DNA from 3 places in the Brevibacterium otitidis genome. Region 2 is predicted to be linked to each of the others. Evidence: predicted binding sites of a transcription regulator. Region 2 holds the regulator's gene; each other region holds the start of a gene.

Region 1 (2,266 bases), on a different contig from region 2:
CGACCGTCGATGATGTGCTCGCCGCGCAGGACATCACCCTCGGAGAGCGTGACCAGGTGCAGCCCAGCCGCGGCAGCCAGGTCGAACGCGATATGAATATCGTCGTCAACAAGGCCAAGGACCTTGAGCTCACCGTTGACGGCAAGCCGATGGAGGAATGGACCAACGCCTCGACTGTCGGCCAGGCTCTCGCCGATCTCGGTATCGAGCACGAAGGCGCTGAGATCTCCGCCGACCTCGACGCCAAGATCTCCGATGGCGAGGCGATCGACGTCACCACCGCCAAGACCGTCTCCGTCCGCGCCGACGGCAAGACCGATCCGGTCGAAGCCGCCTCCAAGACGGTGCAGGACGTCGTCGATGAAGCCGGCATCGAGGTCGGTGAGGACGACATCGTCTCCGCGCCGCTGAGCTCCAGCGTCTTCGACGGACAGGTCGTGAGCGTCATGCGCGTGGTGAACGAGGAGAAGACCGAGACCGAGAAGATCGAGAAGAAGGTCACGGTCAAGAAGGACTCCTCGCTGCCGCGCGGTGAGAAGAAGGTCGAGAAGAAGGGCAAGGACGGCAAGCGCGAGGTCGTCTACAAGATCCGCACTGTCGACGGCAAGGAAGTCAGCCGCGAGAAGCTCTCCTCCAAGGATGTCGAGGAGCCCGTCGAGGAGGTCGTCCTCGAAGGCACCAAGGCACCTGAGCAGAACAACAACGGTGGATCCGATGACGGCGGCTCGGATGGCGGTTCGGACAACTCCGAGGACAACTACTCCGGCAGCATGACGACCGAGCAGATCAAGGAGATGCTCGGCGGACCGGGCTCGCGCTGGTACAAGATCGCCAAGTGCGAATCGAACTTCAACCCGAAGGCTGTCAACCAGTCCAACCGCGCGCACTTCGGACTCTTCCAGTTCAAGCTCGCCACCTGGCGCTCCGTCGGCGGCTCCGGCAACCCTGTCGACGCCAGCCCGCAAGAGCAGTTCAAGCGCGCCAAGATCCTGCAGCAGAAGGCAGGATGGGGTCAGTGGTCCTGCGCCTGATCTGAACCCAGCCACCACCTCGGACCCGGTCATCGCACCGGGTCCGAGGTGTCTCTTTCCGGTTGCCGCTGCCGGCCGCAGCGGCCTCCAGGCCGGACTCTGGCACTCAAGTTGACCGAGTGCCAATCGGCGCTCTAGAGTCGAATTAGCACCCCAAGCCAATGAGTGCTAACAGTCACTGAGGCGGATCGGTCCGCTCGGCACCCGCGACGACGAGCAGGCCACAGCACCACCCTTGTGCCCGCACCGGTGCGCTGTTGAGGACTACAGACAAAGGAGAGTGTCCGCACATGTCGGTCTCCATCAAGCCGCTCGAAGATCGGATCGTCATCCGCCAGGTCGAAGCCGAGCAGACCACTGCTTCCGGTCTCGTCATCCCTGACACCGCCAAGGAGAAGCCGCAGGAAGGCGAAGTCGTCGCTGTGGGTCCGGGCCGCGTTGCTGACAACGGCAACCGCGTGCCGCTCGACGTCAATGTCGGCGACAAGGTCATCTACTCCAAGTACGGCGGCACCGAGGTCAAGTACGCAGGCGAAGAGTACCTCGTGCTCTCGGCCCGCGACGTGCTCGCAGTCATCGGCTGAGCAGCTGCCCCTGAGTAGACTGCCCGTACTTCGCAGAAGGAAGTGACCTATGGCTAAAACCCTTCAGTTCAATGACGACGCGCGAAAGGCCCTTGAGCGCGGCGTCAACGTGCTGGCCGACACCGTCAAGGTGACGCTCGGCCCGCGCGGCCGCAATGTCGTGCTCGACAAGCAGTGGGGCGCTCCCACCATCACCAACGATGGTGTGACGATCGCCCGCGAGGTCGAACTCGACGACCCGTACGAGAACCTCGGCGCCCAGCTGGCCAAGGAAGTCGCCACCAAGACCAATGATGTCGCCGGCGACGGCACCACCACCGCGACTGTGCTCGCCCAGGCCTTCGTTCACGAGGGTCTGCGCAACGTCGCAGCCGGTGCTGCCCCCAGCCAGCTCAAGCTCGGCATCGAGCAGGCCGTCGAGCTCGTCGAAGAGAAGCTGCGCGAGGCAGCGCGCGACGTCTCCGGCTCCGAGGAGATCGCGCACGTCGCCGCCCTGTCGGCGCAGTCGCGTGAGATCGGCGAGATGATCGCCGAGGCCTTCGACAAGGTCGGCAAGGACGGCGTCATCACCATCGATGAGAGCCAGGCTGCTTCGGTCGAGCTCGAGTTCACCGAGGGCATGCAGTTCGACAAGGGCTACCTGTCGCCGTA
Region 2 (2,266 bases):
GCGGCCGGGCAGCTGGATGCGGGTGCCGGTGGTCACGCCGGCGGGCACCTTGAAGCTCAGGGTGCGTTCGACGCGGATCCGGCCGTCTCCGTGGCAGGAGGTGCATGGGTCGGTGATGCGGGTGCCGTAGCCGCCGCAGTTGTTGCAGGTCTGGTTCGTCACCATCTGCCCGAGCAGCGTGCGAGTCATCTGCTGGATCGAGCCGGTGCCGTGGCACAGTGAGCAGGTCTCGACCGAGGTGCCGGGCCGGGTGCCCTCGCCGTCACAGGTGTCGCACACCTCGGCGGTGGCGATGTCGATGTCCTCTGTGCCGCCGAAGGCCGCGGTCTCCAGGTCGATCTCGATGCCGATGAGCGCGTCCTTGCCGCGGCGCTTGCGCGAGGCCGGCCGCTGCGGCCCGCCGCCCATGCCGCCGCCGAAGAAGGTCTCGAACAGATCGGAGACCCCGCCGAAGTTCGCGCCGCCGAAGCCCTGGCCGTATTCGGAGCCGCCGAGGTCGTAGTTGCGGCGCTTCTCCGGATCGGAGAGCACCTCATAGGCGACCGCGACCTGCTTGAACTCGTCTTCGCGCCCCGGGTTGACGTCCGGGTGGAGTGAGCGCGCCAGCTTGCGGTAGGCCTTCTTGATCTCGGCCGTCGAAGCATCCTTGGACACGCCGAGCGTTTCATAGTGATTGGTCACGTTCGTCCTTTGATCGATGAGGCGATTCGCGGATCGGTTGTCGGTTCGTGGGTCTGCGGGCAGGTCAGTCGTTGGGCAGGTCAGTCGTTGAGGATGACCGAGACGTACTTCGCCACGGCTCTCACCGCAGCCATCGTCGTCGGATAGTCCATCCGGGTGGGGCCGAGCACGGCGAGGCTGGCTGCGGAGTCCTCGGCGCCGTAGCTGGTCGCCACCACCGAGGTGGAGGAGAAGGACTCGACGGTGTTCTCGCTGCCGATCCGCACGCTGACCTCGTCGGTCTCTGCGGCGATCGAGGTGAGCAGCTTGAGCAGCACCACCTGCTCCTCGAAGGCTTCGAGCAGCGGGCCGATGTGCGCGCCGAGCTCACGGGCCGAGCGGGCGAGGTTGGCGGTGCCGGCCATGAGCAGGCGATCCTGGCGGCCCACCTGGCTCAGATCGGCCAGCGCCGCGGCCACTGCGCGGCCGGCGCGCTGATGCTCCAGCGGCAGCTCGATGCGTTCGCAGGCTGCCGCGACGGCATCCATGCGCACCTGGTGGAGCACCGACATGAAGCGGTCGCGCAGCCCGGCGACCTCGGCCTCGCTCAGCTCGCTGCCGACGTCGATGAGGCGCTGTTCGACCTGGCCGGCGTCGCTGATGAGCACGACGAGCAGGCGGGGGGCGGCGATCGAGACGAGCTCGATGTGGCGCACCCGGGTCTGCCGGGCGATCGGGTACTGAATGACGGCGACCTGCTGGGTCAGCCGGGCGAGCAGCCGCACGGTGCGCTCGAGCATCTCGTCGATGTCGAGGGGCTCTTCGAGGACGCGTGCGATCGCCCGCTTCTCAGCAGCGGAGAGCGGTTTGACTTCGTCGATCCGGTCGACGAAGCGGCGGTAGCCCTTGTCGGTGGGCACGCGCCCGGCCGAGGTGTGCGGCTGTGCGATGAGGCCTTCGCTTTCGAGGACGGCCATATCGTTGCGGATGGTGGCCGAGGAGACGCCGAGCTGGTGGCGCTCGACGAGGGCTTTCGAGCCGACCGGCTCATTCGTGGCGACATAGTCTTCGACGATGGCGCGCAGCACGCGCGTCCGGCGGTCGTCGTTCACCGCTCCTCACCTCCTCGCAGTCTCGTCCGCTGTCACCGTCTAGCGCTGTCACCGGGCCCGCACACAGCGCGAGCCCCCTGCAGCGACTGGCACTCGGATAAGCAGAGTGCCAATCAAGTGTACGCCTCGCCGATGTTCTGCCCAAACACGGGCACGCCCGAGCTGTGCCCCTACCCTTGGGGTGTGAACTATTCCGATCCCTACGGCGCCGATGTGCTCGCCGGCTCATCGCCGCGTTCCCACCGCCGCCCGCGTTCAGTCGAAGTCCCTGCCCAGCGCGGCCTCGTCGTCGAAGACGTCGAGTCCGGCTATGTCGGGGCGATCACCGGGGTGGAGAAGACCACCGCCGGCTACGTCATGCGCTTGGAGGACCGGCACGGCCGCACGAAGATCGCGCCGCTGGGCCCCGGCTTCTGGGTCGACGGCAAGCCGGTGACCATCACCCGTCCCCAGGCTGTGCGCCCGGCTGCCCCGGCGCGCACCGCCTCGGGTTC
Region 3 (2,266 bases), on a different contig from region 2:
CATGGCGAGGTAGCCGATGGCACAGTACCCACGTGACGAATTCGATGACCTGCAGCCGACCGGCCGCAAGGGCGCTCACCGCCGCGGCGGGCCCATCTCCCAGGGTGGGGCGTTCGCCCTCATTGCCGTGCTGGCGCTGGCGGCGCTGCTCGTCGTCTTCGGAGCCTTCAACATCATCCGCCAGTCCACCTCGAATCCCGAGGAGGTCGTCGCCGAAACCGAAGCCCCCGCCGAGGAATCCGAGCCGAGTGACGAGCCCACGGATGACCCGGCGGTCGATGTCGTCGACAAGACCGCCGAAGTCCACGTGCTCAATGGCTCCGGTGTCACCGGCGCGGCGGCGAAGTTCCGCGAACATCTCGAGATGAACGGCTGGACCGTTGCTGAGGTCGGCAACTATTCGACGAGTGAGACCACCTCGGCGGTGTACTACTCCGATGACGAGTTCGAGATGCAGGCCGGTGCGCTGGCGGCTGAGCTCGGCGTCGAAACCGTCGAAAGCTCCACGGAGTTCCCCGGTCAGGTGACCCTGCTCATTACCTCCGACATCGCCGACAAGGACCTCGGCAGCCTCGGTGGCGACGGCAGCACCGAGGGCGCTGACGACTGACCTTCCAGCGCGGCCGCGCGGCTCATGTTTGCGGCGACCGCTGCCGTGGCTTAGTCTTACTGCAGTGCATGTGCCACAAGGAGGCTTGCTGAATTCAGGCAGTCCTCCGGCCGTGCATGAGAGCTGGGAACGAGGCTGCTGCGCTGGCGGCGGCGGAGGAACCGGCCCGAACGGCGGGGCTCCTCCTATAAGCGCCCGCTGCAGAACACCCAGATATGGAGAAGAGATGACGCAAGGCACGGTCAAGTGGTTCAACGCTGAGAAGGGCTACGGATTCATCACCGTGGAGGGCGGAGACCAGGACGTCTTCGTCCACTGGACCGGAATCGAGATGGACGGATACCGCTCGCTCGAAGAGGGCCAGCAGGTGCAGTTCACGGTCGGTGAGGGCGCCAAGGGCCCGCAGGCAGAATCGGTGACGGTGCTCTGAGCATCCCCCTCGCCGGCGCTGTACGCTGATCGATCTGAAGAGCCGGGTTGATCCCGGCTCTTCGCGTCTCCTCCGCCCGCTGGCGGCCGCTCCCGAGGTGTGGGTGCAGTTTTGCACTCTCGGCCTGAGAGTGCTAAATCTAGTACTGGTAAATCCCGCCCCTGGGAAGTGAGACAGGCTGCTGTGGAAGGGAATCAGCAGAACCGGCTCTGCCGTCGCGGGCGCTCATGGTGCGGGAAGACATGCCACTCCGTTCAGGGAGGACCAGCCATATGGCAAAGCTCATCTCATTTGATGAAGACGCACGCCGCGGACTCGAAACCGGACTCAACACCCTGGCCGATGCGGTCAAGGTGACCCTGGGCCCGCGCGGCCGCAACGTCGTGCTCGAAAAGAAGTGGGGCGCACCGACCATCACCAATGACGGTGTCTCCATCGCCAAGGAGATCGAACTCGAGGATCCGTACGAGAAGATCGGCGCCGAGCTCGTCAAGGAAGTTGCGAAGAAGACCGACGACGTCGCCGGTGACGGAACCACCACCGCGACCGTCCTCGCTCAGGCTCTCGTGCGCGAGGGTCTGCGCAACGTCGCAGCCGGTGCTGACCCGCTCAGCCTCAAGCGTGGCATCGAGAAGGCCGTCGCTGCTGTCTCCGACGTGCTGCTCGAAACCGCCAAGGACGTTGAGACCAAGGAGCAGATCGCTGCCACCGCCGGCATCTCCGCTGGTGACCCGGCGATCGGCGAGCTCATCGCTGAGGCGATCGACAAGGTCGGCAAGGAAGGCGTCGTCACCGTCGAGGAGTCGAACACCTTCGGCCTGGAGCTCGAGCTCACCGAGGGCATGCGCTTCGACAAGGGCTACATCTCTGGCTACTTCGTCACCGACGCTGAGCGTCAGGAGACCGTGCTGGAGGATCCGTACATCCTCATCGTCAACTCGAAGATCTCGAACGTGAAGGACCTGCTGCCGGTGCTGGAGAAGATCCAGCAGTCCGGCAAGCCGCTGCTCATCATCGCCGAGGACGTCGAGGGCGAGGCTCTCGCTGTGCTCGTGGTCAACAAGATCCGCGGCACCTTCAAGTCCGTGGCCGTCAAGGCTCCGGGCTTCGGCGACCGCCGCAAGGCGCAGCTGGCCGATATCGCCATCCTCACCGGCGGTCAGGTCATCGCCGAGGAGGTCGGCCTCAAGCTCGAGAACGCCACCATCGACCTGCTGGGCACCGCC

Evidence for each region. The regulator HrcA, encoded in region 2, represses chaperone genes, less so after heat shock. The targets are predictions, from matches to a motif close to TTNGCACTCGNNNNNNNCGAGTGCNAA.
Region 1: the regulator HrcA is predicted to act here: its motif matches at 1,131-1,157, upstream of groES (co-chaperone GroES).
Region 3: the regulator HrcA is predicted to act here: its motif matches at 1,151-1,177, upstream of groL (chaperonin GroEL).

The regions. Positions count from the first base shown of each region.
Region 1 covers NZ_JBHMAU010000074.1:40,700-42,965, forward strand. The annotation lists gene ACFFN1_RS12925 (ubiquitin-like domain-containing protein) at 1-1,031, shown strand, start outside; gene groES (co-chaperone GroES) at 1,322-1,615, shown strand; gene groL (chaperonin GroEL) at 1,665-2,266, shown strand, end outside.
Region 2 covers NZ_JBHMAU010000066.1:146,017-148,282, forward strand. The annotation lists gene dnaJ (molecular chaperone DnaJ) at 1-681, opposite strand, end outside; gene hrcA (heat-inducible transcriptional repressor HrcA) at 762-1,772, opposite strand; gene ACFFN1_RS10495 (DUF3097 domain-containing protein) at 1,956-2,266, shown strand, end outside.
Region 3 covers NZ_JBHMAU010000046.1:64,937-67,202, reverse strand. The annotation lists gene ACFFN1_RS06745 (DUF3263 domain-containing protein) at 1-13, shown strand, start outside; gene ACFFN1_RS06740 (LytR C-terminal domain-containing protein) at 17-610, shown strand; gene ACFFN1_RS06735 (cold-shock protein) at 837-1,040, shown strand; gene groL (chaperonin GroEL) at 1,313-2,266, shown strand, end outside.